Regions from separate parts of the Streptosporangium brasiliense genome, predicted to be linked through region 4. Evidence: riboswitches for the same ligand, from Rfam matches in the RefSeq annotation. Region 4 holds a riboswitch; each other region holds the start of a gene.
What was found. Region 4 has a riboswitch for cyclic di-AMP ahead of J2S55_RS18185 (C40 family peptidase). Riboswitches for the same ligand answer to the same signal wherever they lie in the genome.
Positions count from the first base shown of each region.

Region 1: linked by a shared signal. The riboswitch ahead of J2S55_RS07530 (CHAP domain-containing protein) and the one ahead of J2S55_RS18185 (C40 family peptidase) in region 4 are both predicted to bind cyclic di-AMP.
Region 2: linked by a shared signal. The riboswitch ahead of J2S55_RS04850 (C40 family peptidase) and the one ahead of J2S55_RS18185 (C40 family peptidase) in region 4 are both predicted to bind cyclic di-AMP.
Region 3: linked by a shared signal. The riboswitch ahead of J2S55_RS26840 (coiled-coil domain-containing protein) and the one ahead of J2S55_RS18185 (C40 family peptidase) in region 4 are both predicted to bind cyclic di-AMP.

Region 1 covers NZ_JAUSRB010000001.1:1,690,172-1,694,375, reverse strand. The annotation lists gene J2S55_RS07545 (hypothetical protein) at 1-235, opposite strand, end outside; gene J2S55_RS07540 (oxidoreductase) at 405-1,277, shown strand; gene J2S55_RS07535 (TetR/AcrR family transcriptional regulator) at 1,293-1,871, shown strand; cyclic di-AMP (ydaO/yuaA leader) riboswitch at 2,241-2,376, shown strand; gene J2S55_RS07530 (CHAP domain-containing protein) at 2,397-3,101, shown strand; gene J2S55_RS07525 (ABC transporter substrate-binding protein) at 3,494-4,204, shown strand, end outside.
Region 2 covers NZ_JAUSRB010000001.1:1,091,954-1,096,157, forward strand. The annotation lists gene J2S55_RS04840 (C40 family peptidase) at 1-798, shown strand, start outside; gene J2S55_RS04845 (hypothetical protein) at 1,081-1,461, shown strand; cyclic di-AMP (ydaO/yuaA leader) riboswitch at 1,710-1,868, shown strand; gene J2S55_RS04850 (C40 family peptidase) at 2,014-2,469, shown strand; gene J2S55_RS04855 (hypothetical protein) at 2,576-3,361, shown strand; gene J2S55_RS04860 (M48 family metallopeptidase) at 3,358-4,204, shown strand, end outside.
Region 3 covers NZ_JAUSRB010000002.1:3,948,512-3,952,715, forward strand. The annotation lists gene J2S55_RS26835 (fibronectin type III domain-containing protein) at 1-694, opposite strand, end outside; gene J2S55_RS26840 (coiled-coil domain-containing protein) at 1,429-2,400, opposite strand; cyclic di-AMP (ydaO/yuaA leader) riboswitch at 2,442-2,577, opposite strand; gene galT (galactose-1-phosphate uridylyltransferase) at 2,649-3,728, opposite strand; gene J2S55_RS26850 (DeoR/GlpR family DNA-binding transcription regulator) at 3,725-4,204, opposite strand, start outside.
Region 4 covers NZ_JAUSRB010000002.1:2,032,405-2,036,608, forward strand. The annotation lists gene lysX (bifunctional lysylphosphatidylglycerol synthetase/lysine--tRNA ligase LysX) at 1-47, shown strand, start outside; gene J2S55_RS18175 (TetR/AcrR family transcriptional regulator) at 447-1,064, opposite strand; gene J2S55_RS18180 (LuxR C-terminal-related transcriptional regulator) at 1,281-1,481, shown strand; gene J2S55_RS18185 (C40 family peptidase) at 1,678-2,640, opposite strand; cyclic di-AMP (ydaO/yuaA leader) riboswitch at 2,733-2,883, opposite strand; gene J2S55_RS18190 (amino-acid N-acetyltransferase) at 3,222-3,872, shown strand; gene J2S55_RS18195 (RDD family protein) at 4,114-4,204, shown strand, end outside.

The DNA of each region.
Region 1 (4,204 bases), on a different contig from region 4:
GCCTGGGCATCCCGGGCCCGGGGGCGGCCAGCTCCAGCCCGTCGGGAGGGCCGAGCCGGGAGAGCTCGCGGCGGGTGAGGACGAGCGGTCGCAGCCCGGCGCGGGGCACCACCCGGGCACGCGCGCCGAGCAGCCCGGCGTGGTGGGCCTCCACGGCGCAGAGCATCTGCAGCGGGGACTCCACCCAGGCAATGGCCGAACCCTGCTCCCGCGCGTGGTCTCGACCGTGCTCCACGCCGGGTGATGACCCGTTCACGACGGCCTCAACCTAACCCGGATGTCTTACATGGCCGGGAACTGCGGGTGAACACCTGAATATGCCCACTTGCGCACTCCGCGGAGAGAGATCTACCGTGGTGTACGGAACCGTTTCGTACACTCAACCGCACCCCGGAGGAGCGAACATGTGGACTCCCGACGACATCCCCGACCTGACCGGCTCCACCGCCGTGGTCACCGGGGCCGGCGGCGGCATCGGGCTGCCGACCGCGGCGCGACTGGCCAGGCACGGCGCCCGGGTCGTCATGACCGTCCGCGACCTCGCCAGAGGTGAGGCCGCGGCGGAGACGGTCCGGTCACAGGCGCCGGGCGCGCGGGTCGAGCTGAGGCGGCTGGACCTGGCCGACCTGGGCTCGGTGCGGGCGTTCGCCGCCGCCTTCGACGGGTCCCTCGACATACTGGTCAACAACGCGGGGGTCGGCATGATCCCCCGGCAGACCACCGCCGACGGCTTCGAGATGCAGTTCGGCACCAATCACCTGGGACACTTCGCCCTGACCGGGCTGCTGCTGCCGCACCTGCTGGCCCGGCCCGGCGCCCGGGTCGTCACGGTATCCAGCGACGCGCACAGCCTGGGCCGGATCGACTTCGACGACCTGGGGCTCGAACGCCACTACGGGCGCTTCACGGCCTACGGCAGGTCGAAGCTGGCCAACCTGATGTTCACGCTGGAGCTGCAGCGCCGGGCGGGGGGACGGCTGCTCAGCGTGGCCGCCCACCCCGGCGCGACGGCCACCGGCATCATGAAGCTGGGCGTGCTCACCAGGCCGGTCAACGCTCTCGTGCGGCTGGCGATCCAGTCTCCGGACAAGGGGGCGGTCCCCTCCCTTTACGCCGCCACCTCTCCCGAGGTGACCGGAGGCCTGTTCGTCGGCCCCGGCCCGCGGCCGCTGACCCCCTCGCCCAAGGCGCTGGACGAGAGCGTGGCCGGGCGGTTGTGGGAGACGTCGGAGGAGCTCACGGGCGTACGATTCAAGGCGATCACACAGCACTCGTGACCCACCGGAGGCACCTTGCGTCTCGACCCCAGGCGAGAGCGGGCGATTCTCGACGCGACCGCGGAACTGCTCTCCGAGGTCGGGTTCGACCGCATGTCCGTCGACCAGATCGCCAGACGGGCCAGCGCGAGCAAGGCCACGATCTACCGCCGCTGGCCGGGCAAGGAGGCCCTGGTGGTGGACCTGGTCTGCAACCATCTGAAGATCGACGTCGCGCCGCCGCCCGACACCGGATCGATGCGCGGTGACCTCGTGGCGGTGGTGGCCGGGTTCTGCCGGATCCTGGAGCAGCAGCACAGCCTGGTCTTCGGGCTGGTGCCCGCCCTGCTCACCACCCCCGCCCTGGCGGCCGCCCTGCGCGAGCACGTGCCGCGGCCCGACATCACCGGCACCACCCCGCTGCTCGACCGCGCCCGCGAGCGGGGCGAGCTGCCGGGACCGGTCGATCCCGGCGAGATAAGGACGGTCACCGAGGCCCTGGTCTGGCACCGGCTGCTCATCACCGGCAAGCCACTGGACGAGAACTTCGTCGAGGAGACGGTCGACCGGGTGCTGATGCCGCTGATCCATGCCTGGACTGGCCCGAAACAATGATCGAAAAGGGTGTTTTCGCAGGTAAAGCGGCCTTCTTTTAAAAGATCTACGATGATGGTGAAGCCCTGGGACGGAGCGGGGGCGGCACGGCGGCCCTCCGGCGGCGCCGCCGCCCGCGAACCCCTGCCACACAGGCGTTTCCGGCTCCGCGCCGGTCGGCGGTCGCGGGCCGGGCGATCTTGAGGGGGACCAAGTCTTCCCCCTCGAATCGGACGTATTCCCAAGTCAAGGCAATGTGCCCCACTTGTAATCGTTTGTCCGGTTCACGTAGCTTCTACTCATTCCTGGTGAACGCCTAGGTCAACCAAGGCCTACACGTTGCCATCACATTGCCCGACCGTGCTCCATCGGAACGGATCACTCCGCCGGTGAGCACGGCCGCCGAATCCGCGAGTCTCGCGGAACCGGGGAACCACGTTCTTGGGGTGAATCGGCGCCTGCGCGCCGTAGGGCACTTCCCAGCCCGAACCCGTCAGCTAACCCGGTAGGCGGCATGAGAAGCGAAGCAAGGAGTCACACCCCCGCATGGCCAAGAACCGCCTCACCCCCAAGACCCGTCACCTGGCCCGCATCGTTCTGGGCGCCTCCATCGCCCTGGGTGGCACCGTCGTAGCAGTCCCCGCCGCTCTGGCGGACACCCCCGGGCAGGCCCCCGTCGCCGCCCCTCCGGTCGAGGTCTCCAAGACCGCCAAGACTTCCAGGACCCCCCTCCAGGTCCAGGCCGAGCGCCTGCCGAAGGTCACCGCCGCGCAGGTCCTGAACATCGCCGCCAAGCAGGTCGGCGTCTCGGAGAACGCCCAGGGCGGCGGGACGAAGTTCCAGTCCTGGTACGTCTCCTCCGTCCGCGCCAAGGAGACCGTCGCCCGTGACGGCGGCAACGTGCGGGCCTACGCCAACGCCCCCTGGTGCGCGATGTTCGTCTCCTGGGTCGGCGAGCAGGCCGGCATCCGGCCCACCATGGGCTGGGACGCCTACACCGTCGCCCACGCCCAGTGGTTCAAGGACAACAAGCACTGGGGCACCGTCGCCAAGCCCGGCGCCGTCGTCTACTTCGACTGGAACGGCGGCAAGCGCATCAGCGGGATCGACCACGTCGGCTTCGTGAAGAAGGACAACGGCGACGGCACGATCAGCACGATCGAGGGCAACACCGGCAACGGCAAGGTCGAGCAGCGCGTCCGGCCCAAGTCCCAGGTCGTCGGCTACGGCTACCCGGTCTACAGCGGCTGATCGACAGACGCGCAGGCCGTTTCACGGCCACGGGTTCACAGCCACGGGAAGGGGCCCGGCTCATTCGAGCCGGGCCCCTTCCGGCGTCCCCACCCCGCCGGCGAGGCGGCCTCCTGTGCGGAATGTCCCAGTATGTCACCGTTTGATGGGAGCGCTCCCAAACAGCTATCTGGGGAGTTTGTGAGCTATGCCCCTGTACATCCGCCCTGAGCAGGCCAGATGTAACGGTTGAGTTTCGGCATATTGACGTCCCGGCCGCCTATCGTCCACTCTTCGTGGGAGCGCTCCCAAAGTACATTGAGGAAACACCCCGTCGCCGGCCGCGTTTGTCGGGGACCGGTCCGCGATGTCACCTCCCACCGATTCGGGCGACCACCTGAGAGGGGTCCGGAATGTTGAACAACAAGCGGCAGGGCAAGCTCGCCGCGGTCGCGGTCATGGCGGCCACCGCCCTGGCGATCACTTCCTGCGGTTCGAGTGAGCCCGCCAAGCCCGCGGCCGGCGGCGGCAGCTCCGCGCCGGCCGCCGAGCCGGTGACCATCACCGTGCACACCTTCGGCGGCGGCGAGAACTTCGGCTACGACAAGGCCGTGGAGACGTGGAACGCCGCGCACCCGAACATCCAGGTCAAGTACCAGAACCTGACGGACCGCTTCGAGGACGTCTACCTGCCCCAGCTGCTCCAGCGCCTGCAGGCCGGCAGCGGCGCGGCCGACATCATCGCCCTGGACGAGGGCGCCATGGGCCTCATGAAGGCCCGCCCGCAGTTCTTCACCGACCTGGCCCAGTACGGGCTGGACAGCCGCAAGGCCGACTTCCCCGCGGCGAAGTGGGACAACGGCATCAACGCCGACAACAAGCTGTTCGCCCTCGGCACCGACATCGGCGGCATGACCATGTGCTACCGCACGGATCTGTTCAAGAAGGCCGGGCTGCCCACCGACCGCGAGGAGGTCGGCAAGCTCTGGCCGGACTGGAACGCCTTCATGGAGGTCGGCAAGAAGTTCCAGGCCGCCAACCCCGGCAAGGGCGACCCCAAGTTCCTCGACGGCCCCAACACCCTCTACAACGTGATCCTGTCGCAGGAGGCGCCAAAGAACGGC
Region 2 (4,204 bases), on a different contig from region 4:
AAGCTGAAGAAGGCCCGGAAGAAGTACGAGACGCTCAACACCGATCTCACGCGTCAGAACGCCAAGGTCGCCGGGCTCCGCCAGGAGCTGGTCACGATGGCCGTCAGCAGCTACCAGCTCGCCGGTGTGACCGGCTGGCAGGGTCTGATGAGCCAGCCCGACCCCGGGCTGCTGCTGGGCGGCCTGGCCAGGGCCGAGCAGATGTCCGCCGCCCGCGCCCGCTCCCTGGAGGCCTTCGACGAGGCCAACAAGGCGCTGCGCGACAACCGCGACAAGGCCAAGGTCGCCCTGGGCGAGGCCGACGCGACACGCGACGAGCTGGCCGCGGAGAAGGCCAAGGTCGAGAAGATGGTCAGGGCCCAGACCAAGCTGCTGCGCGAGCTCGGCACCTTCAAGACCGGCAACCCCAACAGCACCGGGATCCAGTACAAGGGCCCGGCCTCGGGCAACGCCCGGGCCGCCCTGGACTTCGCCTTCGCCCAGATCGGCAAGCCGTACCAGTACGGAGGCACGGGTCCGGGCGGCTGGGACTGCTCCGGCCTCGTCCAGGCGTCCTGGCGCAGCGGCGGCGTCAGCCTCCCCCGCACGACCTGGGAGCAGTGGAGCTGGGGCGCGAGCCGCAAGGTCTCACTGAGCGAGCTCCAGGCCGGAGACCTCATCTTCAGCGAGGGCCTGGGCCACGTGAGCATCTACGCCGGCAACGGCCGGATCGTCCACGCCCCGCAGACCGGAGACGTCGTCAAGGTCGTCCCCCTGTCGGCCTACGGCCGCCGCCTGGTCGGGGCCGTCCGCCCCTGACGGCCGGTCTCCCGGAGCAGCCGCCCGCTGTTCTTGCCCGCCGGGCGCCTGCGCTTGTTCTTGACCGCCGGGCGCCTGCGATGGCTGTCCGTCCCTGATGGCCTCTCCTGGAGCGTCCGTCCGCCCCGACCGCCGGTCTCCCGGAGTGTCCGGCCGCCCCTGACAGCCAGGCGCTTGGAGCAGCCGGCCGCTCCGGGCCAGGCGTACGGCCCTGCCTCAGGTCCGCCGGACGCCCCTCGCCGCGGCTCTCGTGAGAGGCGTCCGCGTTCAGCGGAGGCGTCGATGCCTCGCGCGGCCGCCCGGGACCCGGGAGGTCTGGCGGCCACCACCGCCACGGCCTACGACACGGCGGGCCGGACCGCCGGGACTACCCGGCCCGGGGGCGTGGGGCGGGCCCCGCCCCCGGCCGTGCTCTCCCACGACCCGGGCACCGGCAGGGTGCTGGAGGAGCGGCGAGTCGACGGCGCGGGCACGTTCACCGCCCGCTACGGCGAGGAGGGGGTCTTCGACGCCGACGCCGACGCCGACCGGAGCCGCCTGGCGGCGATCACCGCGGAGGCGGACAACGCCTGCGAGTCCTGGCCTGGCGACCCGCTCCGCCGACGGGGATCGAAGATCGCAATAAGTGTGACTGATGTTACAGAAAAGACGATCTTCACATGATGCTCAGGAGAATGTGACGAGAGTCATAACGGGATAAGAGAACCGCCTATCACGCAGGGATTACGGAACTTCGGAAGTTCTTATCGATCTCCATTTCCTTTGCATTGCTTTGCTGAAATTTGGGGATCGGAGTACCTTCTGGCGTCGCGGTGGCACGCCATGTCACCGCGATGGATGCCTGCCCGGAAGCCGGCATTCCGCTAAAGAATCCAACTGGCCGCCGCTCCCCTGAGGGGTCGGACCCCACCCGCGGCGGCCTGCCGAATCCGTGCAGCCAGGAGGCATGGAACCGGGGACCCAAGGGCCCTCAAGGTATGGCCAGGGGTGAATCGGCATATGTCATGCCGTAGGGCGACTTCCCCGCCCGAATCCGTCAGCTAACCCGGTAGGCATCAGTGGAAGTCCCAAGGAGAAATCCTGTCTACCACCCTGCGTAACCCTCGTCTGTCGCGCCTTGCCCGCCTTTCCCTCGGCGGTGTCGCACTCACCCTGACCGCCTCCTCCGGAGCGGTCGCGCTGGGCTCCGCGGCGGCACAGGCGGAGACGGACAACGTGCATGTCATCCAGGTCAAAAGCACCGCGAAGGCCGCCAAGGCCGGGACGGGCAGGACCAGGAAGGCCGGCACGAGCAAGGTCGCACGACAGAAGGCGAAGGCGGCCAAGGCCGTCTCGGCGGCCACGAAGCAGATCGGCGATCCGTACCGGTGGGGAGCCTCCGGTCCCGGCGCGTTCGACTGCTCCGGGCTCGTCCAGTACGCGTGGCGCAAGGCCGGCGTCTCCCTCCCCCGGATCACGCACAGCCAGTACCGCGCCGTCAGGAAGAAGGTCTCGTGGCGCAGCCTGCGCCCCGGTGACCTGCTGTTCTTCTACGGCAAGGGCCACGTGGGCATGTATGTCGGCAAGGGCAAGATGGTCCACTCGCCGAGCAGCGGCAAGACGGTCCGGACCGTGCGGCTGAAGGGGTACTACAAGTCCTCCTTCGCCGGAGCGGTCCGCCCCGGCGGCTGACGGAGGGAATCGGCCCCGCCCATCCCCGGTGGATGGACGGGGCCGCTCCATGTCCGTCGAGTGGATGGACGGGCCGCTCCGTGTCCGTCGAGTAGCATCGACTCATATGTCCGCCCCGAGAGGGCGCCGCGCCGTGCTCACCGGGATGCTGGCGCTGATGGGCGCCGGCCTGACCGCCGGAGCGGGACCGCTCCCGCAGCGGACGCGCGACCCCTGGCCCGGCTCCGCCACCATGGTCCGCGGCGAGCACTCCGTCGTGATCGGCCACCACGTCCCCCGGGCCGACCTCCGCGACCTGGCGTCGCGGGCCGACCGCGCCGGCCGCGCCGTCGGGCGGATCTGGGGGCCGGTCCGGCCGGTGATCCTCTTTCCCGCCACCGACGCCGAGGCGGCGGCGCTCGCGGGCGCCGGGAGCACCGGCGGCCTGGCCGCGATGGCCACCGCCGACCGGGTGATCGTCCTGCCGTCGGGCTACGCGGAGCTCAGCGAGGTCGGCCGGGACGTGGTGATCGCCCACGAGCTCACGCACGTGGCCACCGGCGCGACCAGGGGCGGCCGGGTGCCGGCGTGGCTGTCGGAGGGGTTCGCCGACTACGTGGGATACCGCGACGCCGGGATCGGGGTCCGCGAGGCCGCCGCGGAGCTGGCCGAGGAGGTGCGCGCGGGCACCCTGCCCGCCCGGCTGCCGGAGGCCGCCGACTTCGCCCCCGGCGCGCCGCGGCTGGCGCAGTCCTACGAGGAGGCCTGGCTCGCCTGCCGCTACATCGCGGAGCGCTTCGGCGAGAAGGCGCTGGTGAGGCTCTACGGTAGCGATGTCGGCAGCGCACTGGGCCTGTCGCGGGCGGAGCTCACCGCCGCCTGGCGTGACCACCTCCGGAGGGAACTGGCATGACGACGGTCGTGACGGAGGCGCGCCCGGGGGTCCGGGCGGCCGGGTGGGCGCTGGCCGCCCTCGGCGTGGCCACGCTGGCGATCGTGGCGCTGACCACGCCCTGGCGGGCCCTGCCCGCCGCGGCCCCGCCCGTCGCCCCGGACCCGGCCCGGGACTTCACCCCCGACCAGATCGCCCGCTCCGAGGCCTTCGACGCCGTGCTCAGCGCGCCCGCCTACCTGTCGCTGGGCCTGACCCTGGTGGTGGCCGGGCTTCTGGTGGCCACCCCGCTGGGCGCGCGGCTGCTGGGCCGGCTGCGGGGGCCGTGGTGGCTGCGGGTGCTGCTCGGCGTCCTCGCGCTGTCGGCGGCGACGCAGATCCTGCGCTGGCCACTGGGCATGTGGTCGGAGACCTACCTGCGCGAGTTCGGCCTGTCCACCCAGCACTGGCCGGACTGGACGGCCGACCGGCTCAAGAACATCGGCATCCAGGCCGGGCTGAGCGCGATCATGGTGCTCGCGGTGGTGGCGCTGGCGCGCCGCTACCGGCGCTGGTGGATCCCCGCGGCCGTCGGCGCGTTCGTGCTGACCGTGGCCGCCTCCTTCACCTACCCGGTGCTGATCGAGCCGGTCTTCAACGACTTCACGCCGATGCCCGCCGGACAGCTCCGCGACGACCTGCTCGCCATGGCCGACCGCGACGGCGTGCCCGTCGAGGACGTCCTCGTCGCCGACGCCTCCCGGCGGACCACCGCGCTCAACGCCTACGTCTCCGGGTTCGGCGCGACCCGCAGGATCGTGGTCTACGACACGCTGCTGCGGGCCCCCGCGGACGAGGTCGAGCTGGTGGTCGCGCACGAGCTGG
Region 3 (4,204 bases), 1.9 Mb from region 4:
TGGCCCAGCCTGTGACGGTGACTTTCCCGTCGCCCTCCCACCCCAGGCCGGTCATGGCCCCGATCGGGTCGGCGACCGTGAAACCCGCGCACATCTCCGGGCCGGGCACGGTGGCCGTGTGATCATAGAGCGTCACGCAGACGGTGTTCCGTCCAGGATTGGCGATCGGCACCATCAGGTCGAAGCCATGGCGGTCGCCTGTCCCCCAATGTGCGACATCGGGCCGATAGGCGTCAGCGGTGGTCCACCAGGACGATGTCCTGTTGTAGACCAGCACCTGGCTGGGCGCGGTGGCCGAGGCGTCGTCCATGGCCCAGCCGACGACTTTCACCTGGTTTCCCCACCCCGGCTGGTGCTCGACCCTCTCCAGCTCGCCGTACGGAGCCGATGCGAGGGTCAGGGACGGGGCTCTGCCCTCGACGAGCTTGCGCACTCGGGCGGGCCGCTTGAACCCCTCGGGTGGCGCGGCGGTGATGTGCAGGTCCACCAGGCCGTCCGGTGACCCCTTCCGCTTCTCCTCCGCCTTCTCCCTCCGCTTCTCCCGCTCCGTCCCCTTTCCGTCGGGCGGCGCCGCCTGGGCGGACGGCGCTGCCCGCGCACCGGCATGCACGACAGTGGCCGTGGACACCAGGAGCAGCGGGATCAGCAGTACAGCCGCGAGTCCGTGGATCTTTCTCCGGAACAACCTGTCCATCCTTCATCCCTTCATCGGGGCGATCTCTGACAGGGAGCCGATCCGCCGTGCCGGGCACGGATGGCTGCGCTCCGCGGCCGTGCAACCGGCTTGGGTCCCCCTCACCACGCACCCCTCAAGCAGCTCCGCCAAGGCCGATCGATCAGGGGCCGATTGTCGCGGCACGCACTGGAAACCGACTGGAGGCCACTGGGACCGCCGGAAAGCCTGTCCGGGCGGCGCTGCCGGCCATGTGACAGCGCGTGCGCTCCAGCAGCGCCGTCCGCACTCTGGGGAGGCTGCCTGGGGTGTCCAGCGACTTCAGGACAGCCGGGGACACAACCCGACAGAGCGTCTGGGAGAGAAGAAGGTAGATACATGGAGGCGTCGCAGGAAGTGCTCAACGAGCACTACTCGCCCCAAGTCGCTGCAAGTCGCCGTGTGGGATACGCCCACAAGCCGGCTGTCCGGGAACAGTCGGGCGCCCCGGCCTGCGCCCGCGCGGCATCGTCCACGCGCGTGGGCAGGTCAAGCCGCTCGGCGGCAAGCAGGAGCGCGTCCTCGCTCCGCCGAGGGGCGGCAAGCCGCGTGACGTCCCGCTTCCGGAAGTGTCGCGCTGCGGCTCGCCGCCCGCATCAAGGTCGCCGCGTGTCCGTCAGGACCGTCGCCACAGCGGCGCAGGCGCAGGCGCAGGTCAGGTCAGGTCAGGTCAGGACAGGACAGGACAGGACGGGACGGGACAGGGCAGCAGGACGCTAGTACATCGAGATGTGCGTGTGGTCGAAGTGGTTGGCGGTGACGCCGCCGCGGTCGGACATGGGACGCCAGCCGGAGCCGGAGTTGATGCGCTGGCGCCAGATCACGTATTTGACGCCGAGGCTGGCCCTGTTCTTGACGGCCCAGGCGGCGATCTCGTCGCCGAGCTTGACGTGGGCGGCCGAGGGCATCGAACCGCCGGTGCTCATCATGAAGTCGCAGGCGCGGCCGAGCGGGTGTTCGCCGCCGTCGTTCACGGCCCGGTAGCAGCCGACCGTGTAGGGCAGGGCGAAGCGCTTCTCGATGGCCTCGCGCATGATCCGGGTGCGGTCGGTGATGTTGTCGGCGCCCGTGGGCAGTTGGGGCGCCCAACTGCCGTCGGCCCGGCGGCCGGAGCCCGTGGGGACGAGCGCGTCGAGTTTCTTCTCGATGGCGTCGATCAGCTTCTCGGCCTCCTTGCGCTGGGTGGCCACCGCCGCGGCCTCCTGGCCGATCTGCTCGGTGAGCCCGGCCGCCTTCTCCGCCGCCTGTTTCTTCAGGTCCCGGCTCTGGGCGAAGCCCTGCAGGTAGGCGCTCTGCTGGGCGGTGAGCTGCTGCATGATCGCGGCGCCGCCCATGTCGACGTTGGTGGAGAACAGCAGGGACGGCAGGTCGCCGGTGCTGCTCTGGTAGCGGAGCTGGGCGATGGAGTCGACCTGCTTGTCGGCCTCCTGGTAGGCGGTCTCGGCCTTGCGCAGGTCCGCCTTGGCGACCACCTCCGCGGCCTGGGCCTTCCTGAGGGACTCGCGCTTGGCGGCGTAGGTCTCGATGAGCGTGTCGACCCGCTTGTTCAGGTCGGCCAGTTCGGCGCGGAGCTGGGACTCCTTGGGTTTGGGGGCCGCGCTGCCCGCGGTCTTGGGCTTGGGGGCCGCGCTGCCCGCGGTCGCCGTGCCGGAGGTGAACGCGAGGACCGAAACCACGGAAATGGTCAAGGCCGCATGGCGACGGAACGTGGGGGATAGAGCCGCCACGACTCTCCTCTCCATCCGCCTACCGGGTTAGCTGACGGGTTCGGGCTGGAGGAAGCCCTTCCACCGAAGTGGTTCACCCCAAGTGCGGTGGTTCCCCGGCTCCCGGGCGACGCGCCCGGAATTAGGCATTTCGGACATCAGGTCCGATGTGTGAGGATAGTAGTGGTAAACCCCAGGTAACGCGACCCCAATCTGAGACTAATAAGTGATCATCCTGTGACAACTTCTCGCAAAAGGCGCGCCGCCTCCTCGGGAAGGACGTCGTTCACGAAAGCCCCCATGGCCGACTCCGACCCGGCGAGATACTTCAGCTTGTTCGGCGCCCGCCGGATGCTGAACAGCTCCAGGTGCGCATAGGAGAGGTCGCGCCCGACGTTCACCGGCGCCTGGTGCCAGGCCGCGACGTACGGCATGACCACGCCGTACAGCCCGTCCAGGCGGCGCAGCACCTCCGTGTAGAGCGGACCGAACGCCGCGCGCTCGGCGGGCTCCAGCGCGCCCAGGTCGGGGACCTGGCGGTGCGGGTAGAGGTGGACCTCCACGGGCCAGCGCGCCGCGGCGGGGACGAAGGCCGTCCAGTGCTCGTTCGAGGCGACCACGCGGATCCCGGCCTCCCGCTCGGCGGCCAGCACGTCGGCGAACAGGTTGCGGCCGGTCCGCTCCCGGTGGCGTCCGGCCGCGGCGAGGGAGAGCTTGGTGCGCGGGGTCACGTAGGGGTAGGCGTAGATCTGGCCGTGGGGGTGGGCCAGGGTGATCCCGATCTCCGCCCCCCGGTTCTCGAAGCAGAACACCTGCTCCACGCCCGGCATCGCCGACAGCTCCGCCGTACGGTCGATCCACGCCTCCATGACCAGCTCGACCTGGTCGGCCGAGAGCGCGGAGAAGGAGGAGTCGTGATCGGAGGTGAAGCAGACCACCTCGCACCGCCCGGCCCCCGGACGGACCTCGCTCAACCCTCCGACCTGGTGGTATTCGCCGATCTGGGAGGAGAAGGAGGGGAAGCGGTTCTCGAAGACGACCACGTCGTAGGAGGCTGAGGGGACCTCGGTCAGGTGGCCGGGGGTCGACGGGCACAGCGGGCACTCGCTCGCCGGGGGGAGGAAGGTGCGGCCCTGGCGGTGCCCGGCCACCGCGATCCACTCCTCGGTGAGCGGGTCGTAGCGCAGCTCGGAGGCCGCGGGGCGGGGCGGCAGGTCCCGCTGGTCGATCGCACCGCGGTCGGCACTGTCCTGCCGGTCGAAGTAGAACAGTTCCCGGCCGTCGGCCAGGTGGGTGATGGTGCGCTTCATCGGCTCAGCGCCTCGCTCTCCTGCTGCGGCTCGGTGATGATCAGCTCGCGCACCTGGGCGGTGAGCTCGTCGCGGGCTTCCTCCGGCAGGCCGGAGTCGGTGATCACCACATGGGCCTGGGCCAGCTCGGCGATCGTGCTGATCCCCACCGTCCCCCACTTGGTGTGGTCGGCGAGCACCACCAGGCGGTGCGCGGAGGCGACCAGCTCGCGATTGGTCTCCGCCTCCAGCAGGTTGGGCGTGGTGAACCCGGCGCGGGCGCTCATCCCGTGCACGCCGAGGAACAGGGTGTCCACATGGAGCCCGCGGATCGCCGCCACGGCCACCGGCCCGACCAGCGCGTCGGAGGGGGTGCGGACGCCGCCGGTCAGCACGACGGTGCGGTCCGGGCGGGGGGAGCGGTGGAAGACGTCGGCGATCCGGATCGAGTTGGTGATCACCGTCAGGTCGGGCACGTCGACCACGGAACCGGCCAG
Region 4 (4,204 bases):
ACATCCGCGAGACGATCCTGTTCCCGCTGGTCAAGCCGGCGGGCTGAGCCTTCCGGAGACCGGGGCCGGCGGCGGGGCTCCCCCGCCGCCGGTCCTGGGTCTCGTACGCGGGTCCCAGGTCTCGCACGCGGGTCCCGATTTCGTACGCCGGGCTCGGGTCTCGCACTGGGCTCTGGGTCTCGTACGCCGGGCCTCGGGTCTCGCCCACCGGACCCCGGCTCCGGCTCTCGCCCGCCGGGCCCGGCTCGGTCGGCCCGGCCCGGCGCCGTCGCGAGGAGTCCCGGCTCCCGGGCTCTCAGCTCCCGGTCCTCACGTTCGCCGGCTTCCACGTTCGCCGGTTCTCACGTTCGCCGGCTCTCAGCCGTTCACCGCCGCCGGCTTCCGGGTTTTCACCGCCTGGCACCTGGACCTCACCGCAGTCGGCTCCTGGGCTCTCACGGCCGCTCTCACGGTGTGTCCGCCCTCGCTCTTCCGGGAGTGCGGGCCAGCCCGGCCATGAGCCAGCGCAGCGCCTCGGCGAACAGCTCGGACGGCACCGCGGCGCGGTCGACGCGGCGTTGCGTGACGAGCCCTTCGAAGAGCCCGATGATCGCGGTCGCCACGGCGGCCGGGTCGTGTGCCGCGCAGCGCGGGGCCACCAGGCGGGCGACAGCCGTACGGGGGGCCCACCAGCGGGCGGCCAGACGGTCGAGTAATTCCGGCCGGGTCAGCGCATAGCGCAGAAACTCCATTTCCAGCGTGCTCCAGGCCGTGTGTCGATCGGCCACCCCGGCCAGATAGTCGCCGAATGCCGCAAAGGCGGTCTCGTCGTCCTCACATTGGGAGGGGATTTCCCCGACGCCGTCAAGGGGGTGGGCGGCGTGCTCGTCGAAGAGTGCGAGGAAGAGGTCATCTTTTCCGGTGAAATGTGAGTAGACGGCACCGACCGTGTGGCCCGCCCTGGAGGCGATCTCGTCGACCGAGGCCCCGGCGAAACCTTGTTCTGCGAAGACTTCGCCCGCGGCGGTCAGCAGGCGCTTGCGGGTGCGCGCCTTGGCTTGGCTGCGACTTAACCGCAAAGGCACTGACATATCATGAGTACTTCACGTAGCGGACGCTATGTCAATAGCGTCCGTCGCCCCTATGGAGATCGGAGCTTGACGACCTTTGAACAAGGCGTTTACCGTTCCTGACGGGCGGCCTTGATTCCAACATACTCACGCCTGAGTTCAGTGCGGGGGGAGCGACTCTAGATGGCATATCCCGAAGTGGATTCCCGTCGCGGCGAAAGCCTCCTGGGCATGGGCGAGATCGGTCTAAGTGACGAAGATCTCGTGCTCCTGGCAGAACTTGCCAAGGGCGTCACCGTGGACCGGGTGGGGCGTCGTCTCGACATCAGTGGCCGGACCGTCCGGCGCAGACTCCGTGGGATCTGCGACCGTATCGGTGTCGCCACGGCGATCGAGGCCGTGGCCTGGGCCGCCCGCCGCCGTCTGATCTAGCTCCTGCGGAGGGTCGGCCCGCCGCCCGGCCCGCGGCCTCGGCAGGAACCCACGGCCCGCAGCCCGCAGCCCGACCCGTGACCTCGGCAAGGGGATCGCGGCCGCGGCCCCAGTCAGGGATCCGGCCTAGGTCAGGGATCCGGCCTCGGCAAGGGATCCCAGAGACCCCGGCCGCCGCGGCCTCAGGCCCGGCGGCTCAGTCCGCGACCCGGACGCCTCCGGCGAAGGGCCGGTTCTCGATCGAGGCGATGTGGATGACGTCACCGGTCTGGGGGGCGTGGACCATCAGGCCGGCGCCGATGTAGATCCCGACGTGGTGCAGGTCGCTGTAGAAGAAGACCAGGTCGCCCGGGCGGAGCTGCTCCTTGGAGATGTGGGTGCCCGCGGTCCACTGGTCGCCGGTGTAGTGCGGCAGGCTGATGCCGACCTTCTGGTAGGCCCACATGACCAGGCCGGAGCAGTCGAAGGAGTTGGGCCCCTCGGCGCCCCAGACATACGGCTTGAGCTGCTGGCTGAGTGCCCAGCGGGCGGCTTCGGCGGCCTTGCCGCTGCCGACGACCGGCACGCTGATCTTCACCCGGTTGCCCCGGGTGGTCTTGGCCCGGCTGCGCACCTCGCTGAAGAGGTCGCTCTCGACCCTGGTGACGAGCCGCTCGATCTTGGTGCGCTTGGCGCCGATGTCGGACAGGAGGTCCTTGACCTCGGCGGTGCGGGCCTTGGCGCCGGCCTGCGCCCGCTCGGCGGCCTTGATCGCCTGGGCGACCTGGGCGACCTCCTCGTTCTGCTGCTGCTGGAGGGCGTAGCTCGTGGTCGCCAGGTCGAGGAAGGTGTCGGGGTCGGCGGACTGGGTGAAGGCGAGGGTCGAGCCCAGGCCCCCCGACATGTAGTTGCTCTGCGCCAGGAGGCTGGCCTTGGTGCGCCGGGCCGCCAGCTCGGACTCGCTGACGGCGAGGGTCTTCTTGGCGCTCGCGGCGGCGCGCTGCGCCTGCTTGAGCTTGACCCGCCCGCCGTTGTACTGCTCGGTGAGCGTTTCGATCTCGGTGTGCAGCTTCTCGACCTGTTTGGCGAGCTCCTGGAGACCGGGCTGCGGGTCGGCGGTGGCCGAGACCAGAGGGGTGCCGAGGGTCAGGGAGGCGAACGCCAGTCCGATGACCGTCATGCGGCGGGTGAGTCCACGTGAGGCGTGTTCTCGACGGCGGGCATGTCTGCCCGCGCGCTCTCTCCCACGGTCACGCGTGCGCTTCACCAACAGGCTCCTCTCTCGGCCGCCTACCGGGTTAGCTGACGGGTTCGGGCCGGAGGCAGCCCTACCGAGGGTGCTGGTGCCACCTCGGATTCACCCCGGGGGACTAAAGGGTGGGTCCCCGGTTCCCCGGGTCCGGGGATTCGGCGGTTCAGCGCTTTAACATCGCTGACATCGAGCACGGACATTAGTGCAATTGGAGGTTCATGCTCAACCAGAACTACAAACTCGGTAGAGCTTTCACAACTGAAATGTCACGAGAAGATCACGCGACTTCATGATCGACATGCGCTCCAAGCTGGTTCTATGAGGCGCCGGGGCGGCTCGGTCGGAGGTCTCCGCAGCTCCATGACCATGTGAAAGGCGAGTTCCGCTCCTCCGTTCACACCTTCAGCCCAGCGTCATGAATCAACTACTGAGGGTCATCTGGTGGCTACGGGTCACGAGTTAAGGGTGAGCCGTAATTCGAGCGCGCCGAGGACGTACGCTGATCGGTCATGGAGCAGGTTGCGCAGCATTCCTCCACCCCGGCCGCGGACGGCGCCGGGACCGTGGGGCGGCCGGAGGCCGACGCCGCGGGCGTGGACGCGGGGCAGGGGCCGCTGGGCCGGTCGGAGGCCGCTCCGGACGCGGCCGCGGTCACGGTACGGCGTGCCCGCACGCCGGACGTGCGCGCCATCCGGCGGCTCGTCGACACCTACGGAGGAGCCGGCCCGCGCCTCCTGGAGAAGGCCACGGTCACCCTGTACGAGGACATCCAGGAATTCTGGGTGGCCGAGCGGGCCGGCGCGGTCGTGGGCTGCGGGGCGCTCCACGTCCTCTGGGAGGACCTCGCCGAGATCCGCACCCTCGCCGTCGACCCCGCCTGCCGGGGGCTGGGCATCGGTCACAAGATCGTCTCCGAGCTGATCCGCACCGCCGGCGGACTCGGGCTCCGCAGGGTCTTCTGCCTCACCTTCGAGGTCGAGTTCTTCGCCCGGCACGGTTTCCGCGAGATTCAGGGCACGCCCGTCTCCCCGGAGGTCTACGCCGAACTTCTCGCCTCATATGACGAGGGTGTCGCCGAGTTCCTCGATCTTGAGCACGTCAAGCCGAACACCTTGGGAAACACCCGGATGCTGCTCCATCTGACGCGCGATCAGGGCTGACGTGACCTTGACGGTTACCGATCAGAAAGATGACTGTTGATACCTATCTCGATACCTTGTGCTGCAGCAAGCATGTGAGCCTCACATATGGCCACATGCGCCGTCGAAGTAGTGAGGTGACGCGGTGAGCACCGGACAGCCGCCGTATCAGGATGATCCCGACCGCGATCGCACACCGTCGGGACAGCCGGAGTACGGACAGCACAATGCGGGTCGAGCCCCTGGCGAACATGATCCCGACGTGACAATTGTGGGATATCGATCGGATGCCTCACAGCCGCATACCGGTCCGGGGCAGACCCAGCCCGGTTACGGTCAGCAGCAGGGCTACG